DNA from 2 places in the Streptomyces sp. NPDC031111 genome. Region 1 is predicted to be linked to the other one. Evidence: riboswitches for the same ligand, from Rfam matches in the RefSeq annotation. Region 1 holds a riboswitch; the other holds the start of a gene.
What was found. Region 1 has a riboswitch for glycine ahead of gcvT (glycine cleavage system aminomethyltransferase GcvT). Riboswitches for the same ligand answer to the same signal wherever they lie in the genome.
Positions count from the first base shown of each region.

Region 1 (7,386 bases):
GGCGGGCGTTCCTCGACGCGCACGACATGGCGCTGCGGGAGGAGGCCCTGCGGGTGGTGGCCGCCATCCAGCACTACACCAACTTCAGGGAGGGGCTGCCGGGTGTGTACCCCGCCAAGGAGAGCGGTCTGCTGTCCCTGCCGCGGGGCCTGGCCGACTCCTACGTCGCCGTCGGTCACGGCGACAGCGGACGCACCACCGCGCCCCGCCACAGCACCGGTGCCAATCAGGCGCTCCACCCCCGGCAGCTGGGCCGGGTGCTGGCACGGCGCAAGAGCCTGCGGGCGCTGCCCCCCGAACGGCCGGTGTGGCTGCTGCTCTGCGAGCTGTCTATGACGCGCGCCGACCAGGACCTGCTCGCCCATCCCTCCTCCGCCCAGTACGTCGCCAACGAGACCCGTCGCACCGTCTTCACCGTGGACCGCCAGGTCTCGGTGAGCGAGGCCGAGGGCGGCATGCCGCCGCGCCTGATCGTCTACGACGACCCCGACAACCCCGCCGGGCACATCGAGGAATTCCGTCCCGAGCCCGGGACCGACGCCCTCGACGCGCTCGCCGACCTGGGCGGACTGCCCAACGGACTGCCGGGGCGCACCGACCGCGCCCTGCACTGGGTACGGGCCCTGCGGCAGACCCACGGCGTGCACATCGACTCCGACCCGGCACGCGAGGCGGAGTTCCACGAGCTGGTCGAGGGCTTCGGCGCCCTCGAAAAGCTCCGGTTCCAGGCGGCGGGCAACGCCGACCCCGGCCTGCTCACCTGGGGCGGGCTCCGGCACGTCGTCGGCCAGTACGCCGCCGGGCAGGGCTGGGACCGGTCGCTGACCGCCGGGTCCCTGGCCCACCTGTTGCGCGCCGCACGCGCCGGCCACCTGCGGCCCTCCGACGCCGCGGGCCCCACCGCCCCCGCCGCGCCGCCGGCCTCCACCGCCGACGACACCCCGCTTCAGCCGCCGCCCCCTGAGGAGGTCCGGCGCCGGTGGATCGCCGGCCAGGTGAGCACGGAGGACCTGCCCGGCGACCCGCCGGGATTCACCGGCGGCGAGATCGTCACCCTGGCCGAACTGAGGGACGCCGACATCGACATCACCCCCGGGATGGACGTCGAGGCGCAGCTCGGCGGAGGCGTGCGGGGGAGCGGGCTGGCGCGGCTCGACCAGGTGCGGCTGCTGCTGGCCCGCCCCGGCCCATGGCCGGACGCCCTCGACGCCGTCGCGGCCGCGGTGTCGCGCCGGATCTGGCGCTCGGCCTTCGACGACTTCCGGAGCACGACCGCGCACCCGGACGCGGCCCGGACATGGGACACGGCCCTCGGACTGCTCCTGCCGGGCGAACCGGACTCAGCACTCGCGGACTGGCGGTACACCGACGAGGCGTTCCGCGCCGCGGTGCGCCGGCTCGCCGTCCTCCTCGCGGGGCGATCGCCGGACCCCCGAACGGTCGAGAGCCTCGCCGCACGCCTCCGCGAGAGTCTCGGCCTGGCGACCGCGGGTGTCCCCTAGGGCCGCTCCTCCACCTTGCGACTGGACGCAGCAGACCCCGCGCACCTGGGCTGCAAGGCGCCGGCGGTTTCCTCCGACCTGATCCGCCGGACGGGCCCTAGCACTCGATGATGTTGACCGCCAGCCCGCCCCGGGCCGTCTCCTTGTACTTGACCGACATGTCCGCGCCGGTGTCCTTCATCGTCTTGATGACCTTGTCCAGGGACACCTTGTGCGAGCCGTCGCCGCGCATCGCCATCCGGGCCGCCGTGACCGCCTTCACCGCGGCCATGCCGTTGCGCTCGATGCACGGGATCTGCACCAGGCCGCCGACCGGGTCGCAGGTCAGGCCGAGGTTGTGCTCCATGCCGATCTCGGCCGCGTTCTCCACCTGCTCCGGGGAGCCGCCCAGCACCTCCGCGAGCGCGCCCGCGGCCATGGAGCAGGCGGAGCCGACCTCGCCCTGGCAGCCGACCTCGGCGCCGGAGATGGAGGCGTTCTCCTTGAAGAGCATGCCGATCGCCCCGGCCGCGAGCAGGAAGCGGACCACGCCCTCCTCGTCGGCGCCGGGCACGAAGTTGACGTAGTAGTGCAGGACGGCCGGGATGATGCCCGCCGCTCCGTTCGTCGGCGCCGTGACGACCCGGCCGCCGGCCGCGTTCTCCTCGTTCACGGCCATCGCGTACAGGGTGATCCACTCCATGGCGAGGGCCTGCGGATCGCCCTCGGAGCGCAGCTTGCGCGCGGTGTTCGCGGCCCGCCGCCGCACCTTGAGACCGCCCGGCAGAATGCCCTCGCGGGACATGCCGCGGTCGACGCACGCCCGCATCACCCGCCAGATCTCCAGCAGGCCCTCGCGGATCTCCTCCTCGCTCCGCCAGGCGCGCTCGTTCTCCAGCATCAGGGCGGAGATGGACAGGCCGGTCTCCCTCGTCAGGCGGAGCAGCTCGTCGCCCGTGCGGAAGGGGTACTTCAGGACCGTGTCGTCGAGCTTGATGCGGTCCGCGCCCACCGCGTCCTCGTCGACGACGAATCCGCCGCCGACCGAGTAGTACGTCTTCGACAGCAGCTCCGCGCCGGACGCGTCGTACGCCCACAGCGTCATGCCGTTGGCGTGGTAGGGGAGCGCCTTGCGGCGGTGCAGCACCATGTCGTCGTCGAAGGAGAACGCGATCTCGTGCTCGCCCAGGAGGCGGATCCGCCCGCCGTCCTTGATCTTCTCCACCCGCTCGTCGGCCGACTCCACGTCCACCGTCCGGGGCGAGTCGCCCTCCAGGCCCAGCAGCACCGCCTTGGGCGTGCCGTGGCCGTGCCCGGTGGCGCCGAGGGAGCCGTACAGCTCCGCCCGGACCGAGGCGACCGAGTCCAGCAGGTCCTCGTTGCGCAGCCGCCGGGCGAACATCCGGGCCGCCCGCATCGGGCCGACCGTGTGCGAGCTGGACGGGCCGATGCCGATCGAGAACAGATCGAAGACCGAGATGGCCACGGGAGGACTCCTAAGGGTTCGGCGGACGACGCTGTCCACCGGGGAACAGGGTGGTTCGGAGAAGAGGGATCGTTTTTGCGGTGAATGGTGCGGGGCACCGCGCTCACCGGACCAGTGTGCGCGATGCCCCGGACATCCGTACGAAGGAAAGCGTACGAAACTACTACAGACCCGGGTACAGCGGGTGCTTCTCGGCAAGGGCCGTGACTCGCGCCCGGAGCGCCTCCACGTCGAAGGAAGGCTTCAGCGCCTCGGCGATCACGTCCGCGACCTCGGTGAAGTCCTCGGCGGTGAAGCCCCGGGTGGCCAGGGCGGGCGTACCGATCCGCAGGCCCGAGGTGACCATCGGCGGGCGCGGGTCGTTCGGGATCGCGTTGCGGTTGACGGTGATGCCGACCTCGTGGAGGCGGTCCTCCGCCTGCTGGCCGTCCAGCTCGGAATTGCGCAGGTCCACCAGGACCAGGTGCACGTCCGTGCCGCCGGACAGCACGTCCACGCCGACGGCCTTGACGTCGTCCTTGACCAGGCGCTCGGCCAGGATGCGGGCACCCTCCAGGGTGCGGCGCTGGCGCTCCTTGAACTCCTCGGAGGCGCACACCTTGAAGGCGACGGCCTTGGCGGCGATCACATGCTCCAGCGGCCCGCCCTGCTGGCCGGGGAACACCGCGGAGTTGATCTTCTTGGCCAGCTCGGCCGTGGAGAGGATCACACCGCCGCGCGGGCCGCCCAGCGTCTTGTGCGTGGTCGTCGTCACCACGTGGGCGTGCGGGACCGGGTTCGGGTGCAGCCCCGCGGCCACCAGACCGGCGAAGTGCGCCATGTCGACCATGAGGTACGCGCCGACCTCGTCCGCGATCCGGCGGAACGCGGCGAAGTCCAGCTGACGCGGGTACGCCGACCAGCCGGCCACGATCAGCTTCGGCTTGTTCTCCTTGGCCAGCCGCTCGACCTCGGCCATGTCGACCTGGCCGTCGTCGCCGACGTGGTACGCGACCACGTTGTAGAGCTTGCCGGAGAAGTTGATCTTCATGCCGTGGGTCAGGTGCCCGCCGTGCGCGAGGTTCAGACCCATGATCGTGTCGCCGGGCTTGAGCAGCGCGAACATCGCGGCCGCGTTGGCCTGCGCGCCCGAGTGCGGCTGCACGTTGGCGTGCTCGGCGCCGAAGAGCTCCTTGACCCGGTCGATGGCGATCTGCTCGATCACGTCGACGTGCTCGCAGCCGCCGTAGTAGCGGCGGCCGGGGTAGCCCTCGGCGTACTTGTTGGTGAGGACCGAGCCCTGCGCCTCCATGACCGCGACCGGGGCGAAGTTCTCCGAGGCGATCATCTCGAGGGTGGACTGCTGCCGGTGCAGCTCGGCGTCGACCGCGGCGGCCACCGCCGGGTCGAGCTCGTGCAGGGGCGTGTTCAGAAGCGACATGCGGCTACGGCTCCTCAGCCCGCGATGTGGGCGTCGTACTCGGCGGCGGTCAGCAGGTCGGCCGGCTCGTCGGTGACGCGCACCTTGAACAGCCAGCCGCCCTCGAAGGGGGCCGAGTTCACCAGCGACGGGTCGTTCACGACGTCCTCGTTCACCTCGGTGATCTCACCGGTGACGGGGGAGTAGAGGTCGCTGACCGACTTGGTGGACTCCAGCTCGCCGCAGGTCTCGCCCGCGGTCACGCCGGCACCGACCTCGGGGAGCTGGACGAAGACCACGTCGCCGAGCGCGTTGGCCGCGTGCTCCGTGATGCCGACCGTCGACACGCCGTCCTCGGCGGCCGACAGCCACTCGTGCTCCTTGCTGTAACGCAGCTGCTGGGGGTTGCTCATGGCCTGAATTCTCCTGTACGCGGGGGACTGCTGATGACTGGGGGAACTGCGTGCGCCACCGGTGAGCGGGCGCGCCGTGCTCACCTCACGCGCGGAAGCCGTCCGAAGACGGTGTCACTTCTGCCGCTTGTAGAACGGCAGCGCCACGACCTCGTACGGCTCGTGGCTGCCCCGGATGTCCACACCGACACCCTTCGTGCCCGGCGCCGCGTGCGCGGCGTCGACGTACGCCATCGCGATCGGCTTGCCCAGCGTCGGGGAGGGGGCGCCGGAGGTCACCTCGCCGATCACCTCGCCGCCGGCCACGACCGCGTACCCGGCGCGCGGGACCCGGCGGCCCTCGGCGACCAGGCCGACCAGGACGCGCGGGGGCTCGGAGGCGGCGCGCTCGGCGGCCTCGGCGAGCGCCGTACGGCCCACGAAGTCGCCCTCCTTCTCGAACTTCACCACCCGGCCGAGACCGGCGTCGAAGGGCGTGAGGGAGGTGCTCAGCTCGTTCCCGTACAGCGGCATGCCCGCCTCCAGGCGCAGCGTGTCCCGGCAGGACAGCCCGCAGGGGACCAGTCCGGCGCCCTCGCCCGCCTTGGTGAGCGCCTGCCACAGCTCCACCGCGTGCTCGGGCTTCACGAACAGTTCGAAGCCGTCCTCGCCGGTGTAGCCGGTACGGGCGATCAGCGCGGGGACACCGGCGACGGTGCCGGGCAGACCGGCGTAGTACTTCAGGCCGTCCAGGTCGGCGTCGGTGAGCGACGCGAGGATCCCCGGGGACTCGGGGCCCTGCACGGCCAGCAGCGCGTACGCGTCGCGGTCGTCGCGGACCTCGGCGTCGAAACCGGCCGCGCGCTCGACGAGCGCGTCGAGCACCGTCTGCGCGTTGGAGGCGTTGGCGACCACCATGTACTCGGTGTCGTCCAGCCGGTAGACGATCAGGTCGTCCAGGATGCCGCCGTCCTCGCGGCAGATCATGGTGTAGCGGGCGCGGCCGGGCTTGACGCCCCCGATGTTGCCGACCAGGGCGTGGTCGAGGAGCGCGGCGGCCTCCGGCCCGGTGACGGTGATCTCACCCATGTGCGAGAGGTCGAAGAGACCGGCCCTCGTCCGCACGGCGTTGTGCTCGTCGCGCTCGGAGCCGTAGCGCAGGGGCATGTCCCAGCCGGCGAAGTCGGTCATCGTGGCGCCGAGCGAACGATGCAGGGCATCGAGCGCGGTCCGACGGGGTTCGGTACTGCTCATCGGTCGGTCTCCCAAAGGCATGACGGCGGCGAGGACGTTTCCTCCCCATCTGTCATCGGAACCTGAGAGGTTCGCCATGACCGGCACACGGTCCTGGCTTGCACCTTGGGTGGAGCCACCGGAGCACTGTCACGGCGGCCCGCTTTTCAGATGTGCCTCGCCCGCGCGGTAACGGGGCCTGAGAGATTCAAGGGAGGGACTTGCTCCTTCGGCGCCCCGGCGACAAACGGTGCCGGGGACTCTCCCGCGCGGATTCAAACGGCCGGTATGCAGTTGGCGCGCACATCATTGCACGCATTGTCGGGGCGCGGCAGGGGGACCCTTCTCTGGGGGTGCACGGCGTGTGCGGGCACGGTCACAGGATGCTGTGACAGGCCTGTTTCAGGAAAGGGACGGAAAAGAGAGACCCGGGCATTACCTTCTCTTTACACTCGGTGGGGATCGGTACCCGTACCTGGCCCCAGGGGAGGACGATCAGGTGAACAGGACCACGGCGTGCGCCACCACCACGGGGGTCGCGCTGCCCCAGCAGCCGGCGGCTGAGATCCGTCAGGTCGGCGGCGCGCTGCCTGCGCCCGTCGTCCGCGATCTGCGCGAGCGGGGCGGTCGCAGCCCGCGCGCCCTGCTCTTCGGGCCCCGCGACCTCGTCGTGGTCACCGGACTCCCCGGCAGCGGCAAGTCCACCCTGATGCGGCGCGCGGTGCGCGGCACCCGCGTCGACTCCCAGGACACCCGGGACCGCTGGGACGACCTCATGCCGCGCTTCCTGCCGTACTCGGTGTACCGGCCGCTGGTCCGCCTCGCCCACTACGCCGGCCTGCGCCGCGTCCTGCGCTCCGGCGGCCCGGTCGTGGTGCACGACTGCGGTACGCAGGCCTGGGTGCGCCGCTGGCTGGCCCGCGAGGCCCGCCGCCGGGACGCGAACCTGCATCTGCTGCTGCTGGACGTCACCCCGCAACAGGCCCTGGCCGGCCAGCGCGAACGGGGGCGCGGGGTCTCCCGGTACGCGTTCCTGCGCCACCGCGTGGCGAACGAGCGGCTGCTGCGCGACGTGGAGCGGGGTACCCTGCCGGCGGGCTGCGGATCGGCGGTCCTCGTCGACCGGGACGCGGCGGACGCCCTGCGCCGGATCGGCTTCACGGGCTGACCGGATAGCCTTTCCAGCCACAGCAGTGGTTCCAGGCAGCAGGCGGTAGGCAGATGGACTTCCCGGCGGACTTCCCGGCGCAGACGCACCCCCATCCGCACGGTGGGTGGCCCGGCAACGAACTGGAGGAGGTGCTCTCCGCATCCCTCGGCGTCCCCTCGGCGGGCGGCAGGATCGTGGAGGTGCTGGGCCGCAGCTTCGTCTGGGTCCCGCTGCCGAACGGCGGC
Region 1 is NZ_JBVIGS010000007.1:46,294-53,679, reverse strand. It holds gene ACZ470_RS16325 (lonely Cys domain-containing protein) at 1-1,502, shown strand, start outside; gene ACZ470_RS16320 (L-serine ammonia-lyase) at 1,600-2,967, opposite strand; gene glyA (serine hydroxymethyltransferase) at 3,131-4,387, opposite strand; gene gcvH (glycine cleavage system protein GcvH) at 4,402-4,779, opposite strand; gene gcvT (glycine cleavage system aminomethyltransferase GcvT) at 4,894-6,012, opposite strand; glycine riboswitch at 6,052-6,168, opposite strand; glycine riboswitch at 6,169-6,269, opposite strand; gene ACZ470_RS16300 (AAA family ATPase) at 6,491-7,159, shown strand; gene ACZ470_RS16295 (enhanced serine sensitivity protein SseB) at 7,213-7,386, shown strand, end outside.

Region 2 (7,386 bases), on a different contig from region 1:
GCCTGGCCGCCGGCATCACCAACGGCGCCCCCGCCGATGTCTTCGCGGCGGCCAGCACGACCACGATGAAGCTCGTCACGGACGAAGGGCTCACGGCGGGCGGTCCCAGCACCTTCGTCCGCAACCGGCTGGAGATCGCCACCGCACCGGGCAATCCCCACGGGATCGACGCCCTGGAGGACCTGACCGCGTCCGGTCTGAAGGTCGTGCTGTGCGACAGGACGGTGCCCTGCGGAGCCGCCGCGCGGACCGCGCTGGAGGCCGGCGGCGTGGACCTCACGCCGGCCTCGTACGAGCAGGACGTCAAGAGCGCCCTGACCAAGGTCCAACTGAAGGAGGCCGACGCCGCCGTCGTGTACCGCACGGATGTGAAGGCGGCCGGTGACAAGGTGGAGGGCGTGGAATTCCCGGAGTCCGCCGAGGCCGTCAACGACTATCCGATCGCCCCGCTGAAGAACGCCCCCAATCCCTCGGCGGCGAGGGCGTTCGTGGCACTGGTGAAGTCGGCCGAGGGCCGGCGGGTCCTGGGTGAGTCGGGATTCCTGACGCCATGACCACCGGCCAGGAAGCTCCCGGGAAGGCGCGCCCCCGCGCCCCCGGCCGTGGTGTCCCGCTCGCCCTCCTCGCGCCCGCCCTCCTGGCACTGGCGTTCCTCCTGGTCCCCCTGCTCGCCCTGCTCCTCCGCGCCCCCTGGCGCAGCCTGCCCGAGCAGCTGACCAGCCCCGAGGTATGGGAGGCGCTGCGCCTGTCGCTGTTCTGCGCCACGACGGCGACCGCGCTGAGCCTGGTCGTCGGCGTTCCGCTGGCCTGGCTGCTGGCCCGTACGGAGTTCCCGGGCCGCGGCCTGGTCCGCGCCCTGGTGACGCTGCCCATGGTCCTGCCGCCGGTGGTGGGCGGTGTCGCCCTGCTGCTCGCCCTGGGCCGCAACGGTGTCGTCGGCCAGTGGCTGAACGCCTGGTTCGGCATCACGCTGCCGTTCACCACCACGGGCGTCGTCCTCGCCGAGACGTTCGTGGCGATGCCGTTCCTCGTCATCAGCGTCGAGGGCACGCTGCGGGCGGCGGACCCCCGCTACGAGGAGGCGGCCACCACGCTGGGCGCCTCCCGCTTCACCGCCTTCCGCCGGGTCACCCTGCCACTGATCGCGCCGGGCGTCGCGGCCGGTGCCGTACTGGCCTGGGCACGGGCCCTCGGGGAGTTCGGCGCGACGATCACCTTCGCCGGCAACTTCCCCGGCCGTACGCAGACCATGCCGCTCGCGGTCTACCTCGCCCTCCAGAACGACCCGGCCGCGGCGATCGCCCTCAGCCTGGTCCTGCTGGCGGTGTCCATCGCCGTACTGGCCGGGCTGCGGGACCGCTGGATGAGGACGGTCTGACACCATGCCGAGGAAGCTCGACCACCTGTCCGATCCGGCCGGCACCGTGCCCGGCGACGCCGCCGCAGGGCTGGACGCCCACCTCGTCGTGGACCGCGGCTCGTTCCGCCTGGACATCGCGCTGACCGCGGCGCCCGGTGAGGTCGTCGCCCTGCTGGGCCCGAACGGCGCCGGCAAGACCACCGCGCTGCGCGCCCTCGCGGGCCTCGCCCCGCTCACCGCCGGCCGTCTGCGGCTGGACGGGGCGGACCTGCGCCGCACACCGCCCGAGTCACGCCCGGTCGGTGTGGTCTTCCAGGACTACCTGCTCTTCCCCCACCTCACCGCCCTCGACAACGTGGCGTTCGGGCCCCGTTGCCGGGGCGCCGGCAAGGCGGAGGCACGCGCCCGGGCCGCCGAGTGGCTGGACCGCATGGGTCTCGCCGAGCACGCCGGTGCCAAGCCCCGGCGGCTGTCCGGCGGCCAGGCACAGCGCGTCGCCGTCGCCCGTGCCTTGGCCACCCGCCCCCGGCTGCTGCTCCTGGACGAGCCCCTCGCGGCCCTGGACGCCCGCACCCGGCTGGAGGTGCGGGCGCAGCTCCGCCGTCATCTGGCCGCTTTCGAGGCCGTCGCCGTCCTGGTCACGCACGACCCGCTGGACGCCATGGTGCTCGCCGACCGGCTGGTCGTCGTGGAGCGGGGACGGATCGTGCAGGAGGGCACGCCCTCCGACATCGCCCGTCACCCGCGCACCGAGTACATCGCCCAGCTCGTCGGCCTGAACCTGTACCGGGGCCGGGGGGAGGGCCACACGGTGCGGCTCGACGCGGGGCCCTCCGTCAGCACCACGGAGGATCTCTCCGGTCCCGCCTTCGTGGCGTTCCCGCCCGGCGCGGTGGTCCTGTACCGCGACCGGCCCACCGGCTCCAGCGCCCGCAACCTCTGGCGCTGCGAGGTCGCCGGGCTGGAGACCCACGGGGACCAGATCCGCGCGGAGCTCACCGGCGAACTCTCCCTGGCCGCCGACCTCACGACGGTCGCGGCCGCCGAACTCGACCTGCACCCGGGCGCACCGGTCTGGGCCGCGGTCAAGGCGACCCAGACCCACGCGTACCCGGCGTAGGCCTGTTGCGAAGAACCCGCCTGCCCGACGACACCTCGCACGCCCTCTCGCCCCGAGCACGTACCTGCCGCCGGCGGGGCCCTTCGGGCGGACGAGGGACGTGCGCGACAGCCGGGCACGGCGCGGCAGGCCCACGCCGCCGCGTCGCCCGGCCTGAAGGCGCCCGGCATGCCGAAGGGCCCCGCTCCGGTCGAGCGGGGCCCTTCGCCGTGCGTCAGTCCTCGTACGCGTCCAGCGGCGGGCAGGAGCAGACCAGGTTGCGGTCGCCGAAGGCCTGGTCGATGCGGCGCACCGGCGGCCAGTACTTGTCGGCGGCGCTCACCCCGGCCGGGAAGACGGCCTCCTCGCGGTCGTAGGCGTGCTCCCACTCCCCGCCGAGCGCGGCGGCGGTGTGCGGGGCGTTGCGCAGCGGGTTGTCGTCCGCGGGCCACTCGCCCGAGCCGACCTTCTCGATCTCCGCGCGGATCGCGATCATCGCCTCGCAGAACCGGTCCAGCTCGGTGAGGTCCTCGGACTCGGTGGGCTCGATCATCAGCGTGCCGGCCACCGGGAACGACATCGTCGGCGCGTGGAAGCCGTAGTCGATCAGCCGCTTGGCCACGTCGTCCACGCTGACGCCGGTGGCCTTGGTCAGCGGGCGCAGGTCGATGATGCACTCGTGCGCGACCAGCCCGCCGGGGCCGGTGTAGAGCACCGGGTAGTGCGGCTCGAGGCGCTTGGCGATGTAGTTGGCGCTGAGCACGGCCACCTGTGTGGCCCGCTTGAGCCCCTCGCCGCCCATGAGCCGGACGTACGCCCAGGAGATGGGCAGGATGCCCGCCGAGCCCCACGGCGCCGCCGAGATGGGTCCCACGCCGGTCTCCGGGCCGGCCTCCGGCTGGAGCGGGTGGTTCGGCAGGTACGGGGCGAGGTGCGCCCGTACGCCGACCGGGCCGACGCCGGGACCGCCGCCACCGTGCGGGATGCAGAAGGTCTTGTGCAGGTTCAGGTGCGAGACGTCGCCGCCGAAGTGGCCCGGCTTGGCCAGGCCCACCAGGGCGTTGAGGTTCGCGCCGTCGACGTACACCTGGCCGCCGGCCTCGTGCACCTCGGCGCAGATGTCGGCGACGTGCTCCTCGAACACGCCGTGCGTCGAGGGGTACGTGATCATCAGGACGGCGAGCTCGTCGCGGTACTGCCCGATCTTCGCCCGCAGGTCAGCGACGTCGATCTCGCCGTCGTCGGACGTCTTGACGACGACGACCTTCATCCCGGCCATCACGGCGCTGGCCGCGTTGGTGCCGTGCGCGGAGGACGGGATGAGGCAGACGGTGCGCTGCTCGTCGCCGTTGGCGCGGTGGTAGCCGCGTACGGCGAGCAGACCGGCCAGCTCGCCCTGGGAGCCGGCGTTGGGCTGGAGGGACACCTTGTCGTAGCCGGTGACCTCGGCGAGACGTTCCTCCAGCTCGTGGATGAGCGTGAGGTAGCCCCGCGCCTGCTCGGCGGGCACGAAGGGGTGCAGCTGCCCGAACTCGGGCCAGGTGACCGGCTCCATCTCGGTGGTCGCGTTGAGCTTCATGGTGCAGGAGCCCAGCGGGATCATGCCGCGGTCCAGCGCGTAGTCGCGGTCGGCGAGACGGCGCAGGTAGCGGAGCATCGCGGTCTCGGAGCGGTGCTGCTGGAAGACGGGGTGCGTCAGATACTCATCATTACGAAGCAGGGCGTCCGGCAGCGTGTCCCGCGCTGCCGCGTCCAGGGCCTCGACGTCGCCCTCGACGCCGAAGGCGCCCCACACGGCGGTCAGCCGCTCCCGGGTGGTGGTCTCGTCACAGGCGATCGAGACGTGGTCGGCGTCGACGAGGCGCAGGTTGACGCCGTTGTCGCGGGCGGCGGCGACGACCTCCGCGGCGCGTCCCGGGACCCGCACGGTCAGCGTGTCGAAGTAGGAGCCGTGCACGATCTCGGCTCCGCCGGACCGCAATCCCTCGGCGAGGACGGTGGCGTACCGGTGGGTGCGCCGGGCGATGAGCCGCAGCCCCTCCGGGCCGTGGTACACCGCGTACATTCCGGCCATGACGGCGAGCAGCACCTGGGCGGTGCAGATGTTGCTGGTGGCCTTCTCGCGGCGGATGTGCTGCTCACGGGTCTGGAGCGCCAGGCGGTAGGCCTTGTGTCCGTCGGCGTCGACGGAGACGCCGACGAGCCGCCCGGGCAGGCTGCGCGCCATCTTCTCCTGCACGGCCATGTAGCCGGCGTGCGGGCCGCCGAAGCCCATCGGCACACCGAAGCGCTGCGTGGTGCCGACCGCGATGTCCGCGCCCAGCTCGCCCGGCGACTTCAGCAGCGTGAGGGCGAGCAGGTCCGCGGCGACGGTGACGAGCGCGCCGCGCTCGTGCGCCTGGTCGATCACCGGCTTGATGTCGCGTACGGCACCGGAGGCGCCCGGGTACTGGATCAGCACGCCGTTGATCTCGCGCCCGTCGAGCTCGGCGGGGATGCCGTCGCTCAGGTCGGCGACGACGACCTCCACGCCGGTCGGCTCGGCGCGGGTCTCGATGACCGCTACGGTCTGCGGCAGCGCGTCCGCGTCGACGAGGAACAGGCCCTTCTTGTTCTTGCCCATGCGCCGGGACAGCGCCATCGCCTCGGCGGCGGCGGTGCCCTCGTCGAGCAGGGAGGCGCCCGAGGTCGGCAGGCCGGTGAGCTCGGCGACCACGGTCTGGAAGTTCAGCAGCGCCTCGAGCCGGCCCTGGGAGATCTCCGGCTGGTAGGGCGTGTACGCCGTGTACCAGGCGGGGTTCTCCATCACGTTGCGCAGGATGACGGGCGGGGTGAAGGTCCCGTAGTAGCCGAGCCCGATCATCGAGCCGAGCACCTCGTTGCGGTCGGCCAGGGACCGCAGCTCGGCCAGCACCTCGGCCTCGCTCCGCGCGCCGGGCAGGTCCAGCGCGTCGGCGTTCTTGATGACATCCGGCACGGCGGCGGCCGTCAGCTCGTCCAGCGAGCCGTACCCGACCTGGGCGAGCATCTTGGCCCGGGCCTCGTGGTCGGGGCCGATGTGGCGCTGCTCGAAGGGGATTCCCTGTTCGAGCTCGGAGAGCGGAGTGCGAGGGGCGGTCATTGAGGAGGCCTCCTGGTCCGACGACCTTCGAGGGGCACCACGGCACGGGTGCCCGGACGGCCTCCCCCTCTGTCATCTCAACCTGAGAGCTTCACCGGATCGCCCGAAGGGGGTCCGGCTTTCACCGTCGGTGAGAGCGGAAGCCGTCGACACCCGCTCTGCTTTCCAGAGTGACCTCGTCCGTGCGGTACGTGTGCCTGAGAGATTCCGGGGAGGATTTGCTCCTTCGGCGCCTCCGATGGTGTCCGGAGGGCTCTCCCGCACGGGGTCAGCAGCCGTTGTCAGCGTACCAGCGAGCACAATGCCAGGGCCTTCGAGTGGCCGCTCCGCCGATTGTGCCGTTTTGTAGTGCTTACGGATGAGTTTGCGACCAGTGGAGGGCCCGTGCAGACCGACATCGATCCGCGCCACCTGATCGGCCGCAAGGCGTTCGACCGCAATGGAACCCGGATCGGCACGATCGACGAGATCTACCTCGACGACGCCACCGGCATACCGGAGTGGGCGGCGATACGCACCGGACTGTTCAGCAGGGACGCGTTCGTCCCCTTGGAGCCGAGCGAACTCGTCGACGGCGCCCTGCACGTCCCCTTCGAACGGGCCCTCATCAAGGATGCCCCCGACTTCGGCGTGGGCCGCCATCTCTCCCCCGAGCAGGAGCTCCAGCTCTACCACCACTACGGTCTGGACATCGCCGCGCCTCCGCCGCTGCCGGACCGCGACTTCGGCAAACTCGCGGGCAACGACAAGCCTGTCTGATCCCCCCGCTCACCGGCTCTCCGACCGCGCCCCTTCACCGGCCTCCGCGCCCTCACCGCCCTCACCGTCCTGGGGCCCGGGGGGCATGGGCACCAGCGGCAGCGGATCCGCAGGCTCCAGGGCCGGGTCGTCCACGCGGAAGGTCTTCACCCGGCCCGGCTCCGAGTCGGGCGTCTCGAAGCGCACCGTGACCCGGCCCAGCCCGCTGCCCTGCACCCATCCGTGACCGTACGCGGCGTGCCGTACGTCGTGGCCCGCCGGCCAGCGCCGCTCGGCGGGGGTCTCCCGGTCCGGCGTGGGCGCGGGAGCGGCCTCCTCGGGCGGGGAGTCGGCCGCGCCCACCCCCGCCGCCTGGGCGAACAGGTCCTCCTGGGTGTAGTCGGCCAGCCCGCTGACCCCGACGCCGAGCAACCGCACCCCGCCCGTGGTGTCGACCGAGTCCAGCAGCCGCGCCGCCGCCTCCCGTACCACCGCGGGATCGTCCGTGGGGCCCCGCAGCGTCTCGGACCGGGTGAGGGTCGAGAAGTCGTACCGCCGCACCTTCAGCACGATGGTGCGCCCCGACAGCCCCGCCGCCCGCAGCCTGCGCACACACCGGTCGGCGAGCCGCTGCACCTCCGTCCCGACCCGCCCCCGGTCGTGGATGTCCACGTCGTACGTGTCCTCGACCGACACCGACTTCGTCTCCCGCTCGGCCACCACGGGCCGCTCGTCGCGGGCCAGCGCCATGGCGAACAGCGCGTGCCCGTGCGCCTTGCCCAGCAGCCGTACGAGCTCGTCCTCCCCCGCCTCCGCGAGCTCCCCCACGGTGTGGATCCCCACTCGCCGCAGATGGTCGCCGGTCGCCGGTCCCACACCCGGCAGGGTGCGCACCGGCAGGGGGGCCAGCAGAGCTCGCTCCGTGCCCGGTTCGATCAGCACCAGTCCGTCCGGCTTCGCCTGCTCGGAGCCGATCTTCGCCAGCATCTTCGAGGCGGCCAGCCCCACCGACCCCGTGAGTCCCGTGACCGCTCGTATGTCCCCGCGCAGCTTCACCCCGGCCAGCCG
Region 2 is NZ_JBVIGS010000014.1:9,334-16,719, reverse strand. It holds gene modA (molybdate ABC transporter substrate-binding protein) at 1-554, shown strand, start outside; gene ACZ470_RS26425 (ABC transporter permease) at 551-1,378, shown strand; gene ACZ470_RS26420 (ABC transporter ATP-binding protein) at 1,383-2,480, shown strand; gene gcvP (aminomethyl-transferring glycine dehydrogenase) at 2,695-5,580, opposite strand; glycine riboswitch at 5,756-5,851, opposite strand; gene ACZ470_RS26410 (PRC-barrel domain-containing protein) at 5,965-6,339, shown strand; gene ACZ470_RS26405 (DNA polymerase IV) at 6,349-7,386, opposite strand, start outside.
Region 2: it holds a riboswitch for glycine, as region 1 does, so the genes downstream of both, gcvP (aminomethyl-transferring glycine dehydrogenase) here and gcvT (glycine cleavage system aminomethyltransferase GcvT) in region 1, are expected to answer to the same signal.